Regions from separate parts of the Labrenzia sp. CP4 genome, predicted to be linked through region 3. Evidence: riboswitches for the same ligand, from Rfam matches in the RefSeq annotation. Region 3 holds a riboswitch; each other region holds the start of a gene.

Region 1 (3,268 bases), 780 kb from region 3:
AGCCATCAACCGGCGGGTGACATAGTCGTCCGCATCATGGCCGGAAGGCACTTCCTGTTCCTTGCGCAGAACACGCTCGCGGGTCTCGACATTGTAGTCGAAGGTCTGCGATGGCGTTGTCATCGAGGAATAGGTAAAGCGGATCGTGCTCGTGTCGAACTCGTAGCCGCCGCCAAGGCCGAGCGAATAGGCTTCCTCGTCGAAGGCGATGGAGTGCTCGATGTTGTCTGCAAGCCGGCGGATCACGATGCGCGGCAAGCCGTCTTCGCGCTCCAGCCGCGTCATGAAGGACTTGTAGACGCAATGCGACAGGATCAGGCATCCTGCCTTGTGGGGCACAAGATCGGACCAGTTTTCGCGGCCGGGATTGCCTTTCGGCGCAGTGACGATCATGAAGTCCTCGGCGCCGCCTGCGTTGGTCAGGATGTAGAGTGTGTCGCCGTGATCGTCGATGGAATACTCGATACCGGTCTCGCGCTCTGCGACAAGCACCGGTTCGGCGGTCGGGTCGGTGGCCGGGATCATCCAGACTTCGGACGTCTCGTGATCGTGAATGTCGATGACGATGGTGTCGCCGGACTGGGTCTTGCCGACTCCCATGAAGAAGCCGGCATCCTTTTCCTCGTAGACGAGAACGTCGCTCGCAGGGTCGGAACCGACTTCGTGACGGAAGAGTTTCGAGGGCCGGTGGTTGGCGTCGAGGCGAACGTAGAAGACATAGCGGCTGTCTTCCGAGAAGACGCCGCCGCCGCCCGTGTCCTCGATGGCGTAGTCGAAATCCTTGGCAGACTGGGCGTCGCGCAGCTTCAGTGAATAATATTCCGAGCCCTTGTCGTCATAGGCCCAGGCGATGAGCTTGTGATCCGTCGACTGGCTGACGCCGCCGATCCGGAAATATGCCGTTCCTTCGGCTTCCTTGTCGCCATGGAGAAGAACCGTTTCCGCGCCACCGTCACGCGGGGTGCGAAAGAAAACCGGTTGCTGGCCGCCGGTTTCATACTTGAGGCCGTAAGCGAAGGGCCCGTCGGGCGCAGGAACCGAGCTGTCGTCTTCCTTGATGCGGCCGCGCATCTCCGCAAAAAGCTTCTCCTGCAGAGCCTTCGTCGGTGCCATCTGCGCTTCGTGATAGGCATTTTCCGCTTCCAGATAGCTGCGGATGTCGGCATCCAGCACGGACGGGTCCTTCATGACCTCCTGCCAGTTGTCCGCCCTCAGCCAGGCGAAGTCGTCCTGGCGGGTAATGCCGTGGGTCTCAAGGGTGAGGGGGCGCGCTGCGGCGCGCGGGGGAAGGGCATCCTGTTTCATGGATCGGAGGTAAGATTTTTGAGCCTTGAAGGCAAGGGTCAATCCTGCCGAGGCGGCTGGGCGTTTCCGCTTGCAGGCAATCCTGTCGTGCTTTCAGACAAGAGCGGCGACCCGCAAAAGTCTTTGACATTTTTCAGGCGTTCGCGCACTTAGGAAGAGATGGTTCCCGACTCCGAACTCCGGACCGGGATTAAAAGGGAACACGGTGCGACGAGCCCGAAAGGCTGCAAATCCGTGACTGCCCCCGCAACTGTGAGCGGTGAGCAAACCTGAAAGCGCCACTGGGGAGACCCCGGGAAGGATCAGGCAAGCAATGACCCGCAAGTCAGGAGACCTGCCATTTCACCTTAAACCTTAACCCGGGCGGGGTGCCCCGGAGGAGTGAGTGACATGGCCAATCGGCACCTGCCGGCAAAGTTGCACATTCGGTTCCTGACTGCCCCGCGAAATCGCGGAGGGCGATATGAACCGGAAATTTTCTGCTGAATTCTCAAGACTTGCCAACCTCCTGACCGAGGCTGATCCGCTGGCGACGCGCGCAGCACGCGCGATGGTTCCGGATGGGCTGCAAAAATCTGTTGTCAGCAAGAACATAGGTAATGTAATAACATTACATGATGATTGTGCCAAACGTACCCGATCCGGCCGTGCCCAGTGCAACGAGGAAAGCAATGCCTTTGCTTTTCCGCAGCCTCCTGTCGGTTCACTGGCAGAAGCCGTGGAGGCGCGTCATGGGCAATGATCCGCACAAGATATTTGTTTGCACGACCTGTCGTCACAATGGGCAGACTTGCCATCCCGGATATGGGCTGATCTGCAAGCTGAAGAGTGCAATGGCACAGGCAGTGCCTGTTGTTGGAGACGAATTCGAAATCAGTGGAACAGCCGACATGGAGAGCTGTTCGAGACCTTGCACGCTGGCATTCAAGGCCACCGACAAGGCGATCTACCTCTTTGGGGACATTGAGGACGATACGGACATCGATGACCTTGTCGACTACGCCAATCGGTATCGCCAGATTGAAAATGGATGCGAGGTGACCGAGGAAAGCCACGGCAAGCGCTGGAGCGCATCGCAAGGCCGGCTTCCGGCAGCGATGATCGTTTCGGAAGCAGACGCGACGGCGTTCTCATGACGGGGGTCGATCTGTTTGTCCGGGAGGTCAGCTGGAAGACGGGGCAGGGCAAAACCATTCTGCATCCGCTCAGCTTCGATCTGCCTGCCGGTGAGGTTCTTGGAATTGCCGGCGCCAATGGTGCCGGCAAATCCACCCTGTTGCGGCTGCTCTATCGCTTCCTGAAACCGAAAACGGGCGAAATCCTTCTGGATGGCACGGACCTCTGGCACATCAGTGCCAGGGAGGCTGCCAAAACGATCGCCGCCGTGCTTCAGGAGCAGCCGACCGACTTTGCCTTGTCCGTGCGCGAGATCGTCACACTCGGTCGGCGTCCCCATGCAACCGGTATTGCCGGCGCAGGCAAGCGGGACGCCGAGATCGTCGATGACTGTCTCGGGAAAATGGATCTGCTGTCCTATGCAAAAAGAGCCTTCGGCACATTGTCAGGGGGGGAAAGGCAACGGGTGATGGTGGCCCGGGCGCTGGCGCAAGAACCAAGGCTTCTGGTGCTGGATGAGCCGACGAACCATCTGGACATCCGTCATCAGCTCGAGATCGTCGAGCTGATTGCCGATCTGGACATTACCATTGTCACCAGCCTGCACGACCTCAACCTGGCAAGCCGTGTCTGCGACAAGGTCTTGCTGTTGCATGAGGGCCGACTGGTTGCCCAGGGAATGCCGGAGACGGTGCTGACCCCCGGCAACATTGAGCAAGCCTATTCGGTACAGGTCCGTCTGGAGCAACTGTCTGCCAGCCGCGAGCGCTACCTGACCTTCCATCTTTGAATTTCTGGAGACTTAAAATGAAAAAGATTGCCCTGAGCCTCGTGCTCGCCTTTCTGT
Region 2 (3,268 bases), 970 kb from region 3:
GCTATCCTTCCTGACAGGCTTTGCGGCCCTGGCCCTGACGATCCTGACGGATCACCAGACCGGCATCATCCGCATTCTGCCCTATTCGGTTCATTTGGCGGTCGATTTTGCCGTCGGCATCGTGTTCCTGGCAGCTCCCTTCGCACTCGGCTTCACCGGCCTCGACTTCGCCTATTACCTGATCAACGCCATTGCCGTTCTGACAGTGGTCAGCCTTGCCAAACCGCAGGAAACGGTTGCTCAGGCCGCTTGACAGCCCCCGTCAACGCACAATGACACCGGCCCTCACGCCGGTGTCTTTTTTTGAGCTGCAATCCGGACGATCTGCAAATCCTCGGGAACTTGCGAACATGGAGACGCCTGAGCTTCGGACGCAAGGTAGAGACACCGGAGCAAATCCGGTCTTCAACCTTCAAACCCTTTCAGGAGTAGAACATGTCCTTGATGAAATCCGCCATTGCCGCCACGCTGCTGTCTCTTGCCGCTCTCTCTGCCCCGGCAATGGCCGCGGACGAATACAACACCTCCAGTGGCCTGACGGCCGCCGGCAGCCCGCTCGGTCTTCATGGTGTCGATCCCGTGGCCTTTGTCAGCCTGGGCAACCGGATTGACGGAACCGCGCAATATACGGCCGTCCACGACGGTGTTGCCTATTACTTCGCATCCCAGGAAGCCATGGATGCCTTCACCGCGCATCCGGATCAGTACCTGCCGCAAAACGGCGGCTTCTGCACCTTCGGTGTTTCAGTCGGCAAGAAGTTCGACGGCGATCCGCAGTTCGCGGCTGTTGTAGACGGCAAGCTTTATCTGTTCCTGAACGAGGCCATCTTCCGCGAGTTCCAGAAAGACCAGTCCGGCACGATCGCCAAGGCGGAAGCCAACTGGAAGAAGATCCGCTCCACCGAGGCAACGAAGCTCTGATTGTTCGTTGTCAAGGCGTCGGAACGACAAACAATAAGGGCGGCCCCAGGGCCGCCCTTCGTGACTTGATTTCGGCAAAAGCCCGAAGACTTAAGCCGCGTTGTGCAGCCGATTTTCGAAAGCAAGGTTCCGGGTCAGCGGTGCCAGTGTCTTGGCAGCGGCCAGAACAGCCAGATCAGCCAGCGGCTCGCCCAGGATCACCAGCATGTAGGCAAAGCCGAAGGAACCGACGGAAGCCATGTTCTCGGCACCGAAGCCCTGGCCGTAGAATGCCCAGAAAGCAACCCAGCCAACGATACCGGCCTGGAACGTGGTGGAAAGAGCCAGTGCCTGAACGTAGGAAACGTCAACATAGGCGGTCTTTTCCGGAATGATGCGGTTTGCCAGCATGCTGACAGCCCACAGCGGCACGAGCAGCGTGGTGACGTTGATGCCGTACTGCGGCAGGTCGAAAGGAGCAACCAGCGTCCCCTGGAGCAGAAGGCCTGCAGCAAGGCCGATTGCTGCCGGACCAGCGCCGAACATCAGGAACAGGGTGGAGCCCAGGATAAAGTGCACTTCGGAAACACCGACCGGGTAATGCGGCAGGATTTCGAAGAAGCAGAATACGGCAACCGTTGTGATGACGGAGCGGACGGCAAGGCTGAGAACGCCGCTTTTGCGGATCGTGTCGAGAGCCATTTTGCCCAGAAGGCCGAAGGAAGCAGCCGCGGTACCGTAGCTGAGTACGATTTTGGCACCGTCGACGATGCCCGGTTCGATATGCATGTCATTTCTCCTTTGCGCACCCTCCGTGCGCGAGCAGATGGTGTGAACCGGCCCCGATGGGACCGCTGGATGGCAGGTTTCCTGGCTCGCGAGTCTCTGCGCTGCCCGCCTTCCCGGATCGCTCCAGTGGCTTGAAGGGCTTTGCTCGTCGCATACAGTTGCGGGGGCAGCCACGGTATTGGTCCCTGTTGGGTACGCCTCACCGTGTTCCCATTTCATCCGCCCTTACGCTTGTTCGGGCGAAACCATCGCATCGTCTAGATTTGCAAGGATTGGCGATATTCTGCAAGCGAATTTTCGCCATATTCGGTCTGAATACGACATTGCACCGAAATTTTGCCGCCTGAAGATCCCCTTCCAAATCAACCGGATCAGCATCACCTACAAGCTTCAGATCTCAAAAAACTTCTTCAGGAAATTGCGTCAGCCACCTGAAAAATCTGACCTTTGAAGCATCCAATCAAAGATGAAAATCAAAACCTTTGTTTATTAAACTTTTCTGTATTTAGGGTAATTGTGATTTTTACTTGCAGAAACCCTAACGAAAGATAACTTCACTCGCATACAAAGCACATCATGAGAGTTTGCAATGCCCTTTACCAAATTGGGAACGCTTATCGCTGGTGTCGTCTTTTTCCTTGGCTGCATTCAGCTGGCACTTCTTGCCGGCGTAACTCTTGGTGCAGTCACTGAACCAAGACCGGGTTTTTTCCTTGGCAATTTGACACGCGAACAGGCGCTGGACAGCGGACTATTGAAGATCATGGCCGCCGTGGCATTCGGCGTGATCACCGAGATCAGCCGCTCGGTTGAAAAGAAGTAGACCACAACCAAAGACTTGCCGCAGGCGGTGACCTGTGAAAGTCTTCGGCCATGTTGAAATCGATTCCCCTGACCGCTCTCGCGGTATCTCTCCTTGCTGCCACCGTCACTCCTGGCTGGGCGGCACCTGACAAGCTGTTCGGCGCCATCAACGAACGTCTGTCGTTCATGCAGTCGGTTGCAGCCTGGAAAGCGGATAACGACAAACCTGTCGAGGATCTGCCGAGGGAAAAGGTGGTGCTGGATGCTGCCCGCGAAAAGGCAGTCGAAAACGGCCTGTCGGCTGACAATGTCACCTTGTTTTTCCAGGCGCAGATAGATGCGGCCAAGGACATTCAAACCTGCTGGATCGAACGCTGGGAGAGCGGCGAAGCTCGTCCGCAGAACGTACCCGACCTGATCAAGGATGTCCGTCCGGAGCTGTTGCGCCTCGGCAACGAGATCCTGACGCTACTCGCAGAAAGCCCCGTCGAGGCCTCTGACCAGCAGGCCTTCACGGAGGCGCTGACCGTGGAATGCCTGTCCGACGGATCAAAGAGCGCTCTGTTTGAAGGTCTGGTCGACGTACACGACTAGACACATACGGCCATCAGGACATCCCTCATCGGAGTTCAGGAGGCTGCCTGCCTCCAGGGCTCGGCCACAGTCGCCACTTCTTCTCGCTTCATGACCATTCGCGAGAACTCGCTAAACGGCACCGCCGGGCTCCACAAGTAGCCCTGGCCGAGCGTCCCGCCCCACAGATTGATGTAATCCA
Region 3 (3,268 bases):
AATTGATGTTGATGTTCTCGTCTTCCTTGGCAACCACCCGGTGGTACCAATGTGGAGGCAGATAGAGAAGATCACCTTCCTCCAGATCGAATTTGTAGAATCGCTTGTTCCGCAGCAATCGCTCTTCGTCTTTCAGTAGAGAGAAGTTGGTGAACGGGTAGCACGGTAACGGTGTTTCGGGCGAAACCAGTACCCATTCCTTACGGCCCTTCACCTGAACTGTAATGACATTCTCGGCGTTGGTATCGTAGTGGAACTCTGTCCGGTTGTTCCTGCTGTTGATCCAGAATCTCCAGGCAACGGAGTCTTGCATTATCCGATCGGACGCGAGGATCTCCTTCAGGAAATCCGGCATCTCGATATCTTGTTCGAGTACGGGGGAGCGGCTGACGAAAAAGACACCTCTGTCGCGGACCTTTGGCAGTGTATGGAGTACTGCTCGTAATCGGCCGGATTGCCACCTTTCCCGCGCGGGCCAGTTTTTCGCTAGTCCCTTTATCAGCAGGGGCTGTTCCTTGTCGCAGTAGGCTTCAAGAAATTCGGCATAACCTGGTGCTGCGGTTACGGTGGCAATGGTGTGTGTGTTGTCGCCGCTCATAAAAGGTACCACGCATTTGAAGATTTGCGGGTTCGGGGGCGCTGGATTTAGCTGCGATTTTCCATGATGCTCCCTTTGGAAAAATCACGATAGGAGCAACCTGGAGCTTTATCAAGAAGCGCTATTCAACAACGCAGAGCCACTGGAGGCGCGATCTTCGTTATAAACGTAGCCAGGAAATGTTGTTTAGGAAGATGGTGCGGAACGTTACTGCTGCGAAAGACGCGCTCGCATCAAATGGCTGTCTATTTTTGAGGCGGTGCAGATTGCTGCAAGATCGCATGTGAATAAGATCAATCCGGACACTGAACAGTGTTCCAGTCTTCAGAAATGCAGCATTCGGGAGGATTAAGAAGAGGTGGTGATGGCTCCCCAGGCCGGACTCGAACCAGCGACCCAGCGATTAACAGTCGCTTGCTCTACCAACTGAGCTACTGGGGATCACCACGCTCGGGGCCAGCGCGTTGCCGCCCCGTCGATGGAGATGCGTATATCAAAGGCTTGATCCGTTTGCCAAGCCCCCGAGGGCGTTTTTTTCATCAAGCCGTCATTTTTTTTGATCTCAGTGTGGAAAACTCGATATATTTCAGATGGCTAGGCGTTCTGTCGAGCTTGGAAAACCCTACGTTTCGCGACGATTGGAACACCCCGGGCAGGCTAAATCGGCTGTGCCTTTTTCTGACTTTGTCGCAATAAGGCGTCCGTGTTGACTGCCTGGCCGATTTTCAAGGTTAGTCGTCAGCGACTTTCTGCTGCTTGTGTCGGCCTCAAGATACGTTTAGGAAGAAACCGACGGTTCCGGAAAAGGCCTTGCCTGATCCGGATGAAACGGGAATCCGGTGCGGTCTTTTTCAAGTCCAGATCCGGAGCTGCCCCCGCAACTGTGAGCGGTGAGTGGCTGTACGAAAACCACTGGCGTCCTGATGGGGCCGGGAAGGGGTACAGACCGCGCTGAGCCGCAAGCCAGGAGACCGGCCGTCACATTGTCAACCCTATGGCGCTGTCGGGCGGACGGCTGGGAGAAGGAATGACGCATTCAAACGGCGAGAGGACGACGCTGGTCCTCGGCGGTGCCCGCTCCGGAAAAAGCCGGTTCGCGGAAAAGCTTGTCCATGAAACCGGTCTGCAAAAAATCTATGTCGCGACTGGTGCTGCCCACGACGATGAAATGGCCAGCCGGATCGCCGCTCATAAAGATCAACGTGGCCCGTCCTGGCTCACCGTGGAAGAACAGCTCGAACTTGCGGCCGTGCTTGAAAACGAATGCAGGCAAGACCGGGTGGTTCTTGTTGACTGCCTGACCCTGTGGCTGTCGAACCTGCTGTTTGCAGACAAGGACATCCCCGCCGAAACGGCGCGGCTTTGCGCGGTTCTGAAGGATCTTCAGGGGCCGTGCGTTTTCGTTTCCAACGAAGTTGGTATGGGGATCGTGCCGGAGAACCGTCTGTCGAGGTCGTTCCGCGATGTGCAGGGACGACTGAACCAGGATATGGCGCATAGGTGCCAACAGGTCGTCTTCGTTGCTGCGGGCCTGCCGATACTTTTGAAACCCACATCACAACCGGATATCAAATTATGACCACTTCATCCCTGCAGCCGGGCGCAAAAATTCCGGCAACGATCGTCACTGGGTTTCTCGGAGCAGGCAAGACCACGCTGATCCGCAATTTGCTTACCAATGCCAATGGCAAACGCATTGCCCTTATCGTCAACGAGTTTGGGGACATGGGCTTCGACGGATCCCTGGTGAATGGATGCGCTGATCCCGATTGCGCCGCGGAAGAGGTGGTTGAGCTTACCAATGGCTGCATATGTTGCACCGTTGCCGACGATTTCCTGCCGACCATGGAAATGCTGCTCGCGCGGGACAATCCGCCGGAGCATATCGTTATCGAAACCTCCGGCCTGGCTCTGCCGCAGCCGCTCGTTCGGGCCTTCTCCTGGCCGAGCGTCAAGCCGAAGGTAACGGTAGATGGTGTTGTCACGGTGCTGGATGCTGCTGCACTCGCCGAAGGCCGGATCGCACTTGATGAAGATGCACTTGCCGCGCAGCGTGCCGCCGACGAAGCTCTTGATCATGACAGTCCGGTTGAAGAACTCTTCCACGACCAATTGCGTTGCGCAGACCTCGTCGTTCTGAACAAGGCTGATCTCGTCTCTGAAGACGCCTTGAAGCAGGTGCATGAGAAAATCGCCGCCGATGTTCGTCCGGCGGTTCATGTGGTGACATCCGAAAAAGGCACGCTTCCGATTGAAGTTCTGCTCGGCAGGGGCTCTGCTGCCGAAGACGACATGGCTGATCGGCACGAGCATCACCACCATCATGATGACCACGACCACGATCACGATGATGATGATCATGATCATCACCATGACGACCATCATCACGATCATCACCATCACGACGATTTTGAAAGTCACGTGCTGGCAGTCTCGTCTTTCGCCAGCCTGAAAGATGCAGAGGCAAAGGTTCTGGAAGCCATGGCGCAAAAAGGCGTCCTGCGTATCAAGGGGGCTGTAAAAATCGAGGGCAAGGCAGCGCCTGCAATGGTTCAAGCTGTCGGACCGCGTGTCGAAACCTGGTTCGCCGCCGGCGCCGAGAGCAGCGGCAGACTGGTCGTGATCGGTTTGAAAGGCCTCGACCTGACTGCGGTTCGTGGCCTGCTGGGT

What was found. Region 3 has a riboswitch for cobalamin ahead of cobU (bifunctional adenosylcobinamide kinase/adenosylcobinamide-phosphate guanylyltransferase). Riboswitches for the same ligand answer to the same signal wherever they lie in the genome.
Region 1: linked by a shared signal. The riboswitch ahead of ACP90_RS28230 (hypothetical protein) and the one ahead of cobU (bifunctional adenosylcobinamide kinase/adenosylcobinamide-phosphate guanylyltransferase) in region 3 are both predicted to bind cobalamin.
Region 2: linked by a shared signal. The riboswitch ahead of ACP90_RS10895 (energy-coupling factor ABC transporter permease) and the one ahead of cobU (bifunctional adenosylcobinamide kinase/adenosylcobinamide-phosphate guanylyltransferase) in region 3 are both predicted to bind cobalamin.

What each region holds. Positions count from the first base shown of each region.
Region 1 is NZ_CP011927.1:2,530,988-2,534,255, forward strand. Features, by position in the region: gene ACP90_RS11750 (S9 family peptidase) at 1-1,305, opposite strand, end outside; cobalamin riboswitch at 1,449-1,662, shown strand; gene ACP90_RS28230 (hypothetical protein) at 1,769-2,047, shown strand; gene ACP90_RS11755 (DUF1636 family protein) at 2,037-2,441, shown strand; gene ACP90_RS11760 (ABC transporter ATP-binding protein) at 2,438-3,211, shown strand; gene ACP90_RS11765 (ABC transporter substrate-binding protein) at 3,229-3,268, shown strand, end outside.
Region 2 is NZ_CP011927.1:2,346,524-2,349,791, reverse strand. Features, by position in the region: gene ACP90_RS10905 (hypothetical protein) at 1-253, shown strand, start outside; gene ACP90_RS10900 (YHS domain-containing (seleno)protein) at 436-921, shown strand; gene ACP90_RS10895 (energy-coupling factor ABC transporter permease) at 1,012-1,689, opposite strand; cobalamin riboswitch at 1,743-1,954, opposite strand; gene ACP90_RS10890 (hypothetical protein) at 2,279-2,512, shown strand; gene aroQ (gamma subclass chorismate mutase AroQ) at 2,563-3,087, shown strand; gene ACP90_RS10880 (EAL domain-containing protein) at 3,123-3,268, opposite strand, start outside.
Region 3 is NZ_CP011927.1:3,314,215-3,317,482, reverse strand. Features, by position in the region: gene ACP90_RS15370 (cupin-like domain-containing protein) at 1-598, opposite strand, end outside; tRNA gene ACP90_RS15365 (tRNA-Asn) at 964-1,039, opposite strand; cobalamin riboswitch at 1,375-1,593, shown strand; gene cobU (bifunctional adenosylcobinamide kinase/adenosylcobinamide-phosphate guanylyltransferase) at 1,626-2,177, shown strand; gene cobW (cobalamin biosynthesis protein CobW) at 2,174-3,268, shown strand, end outside.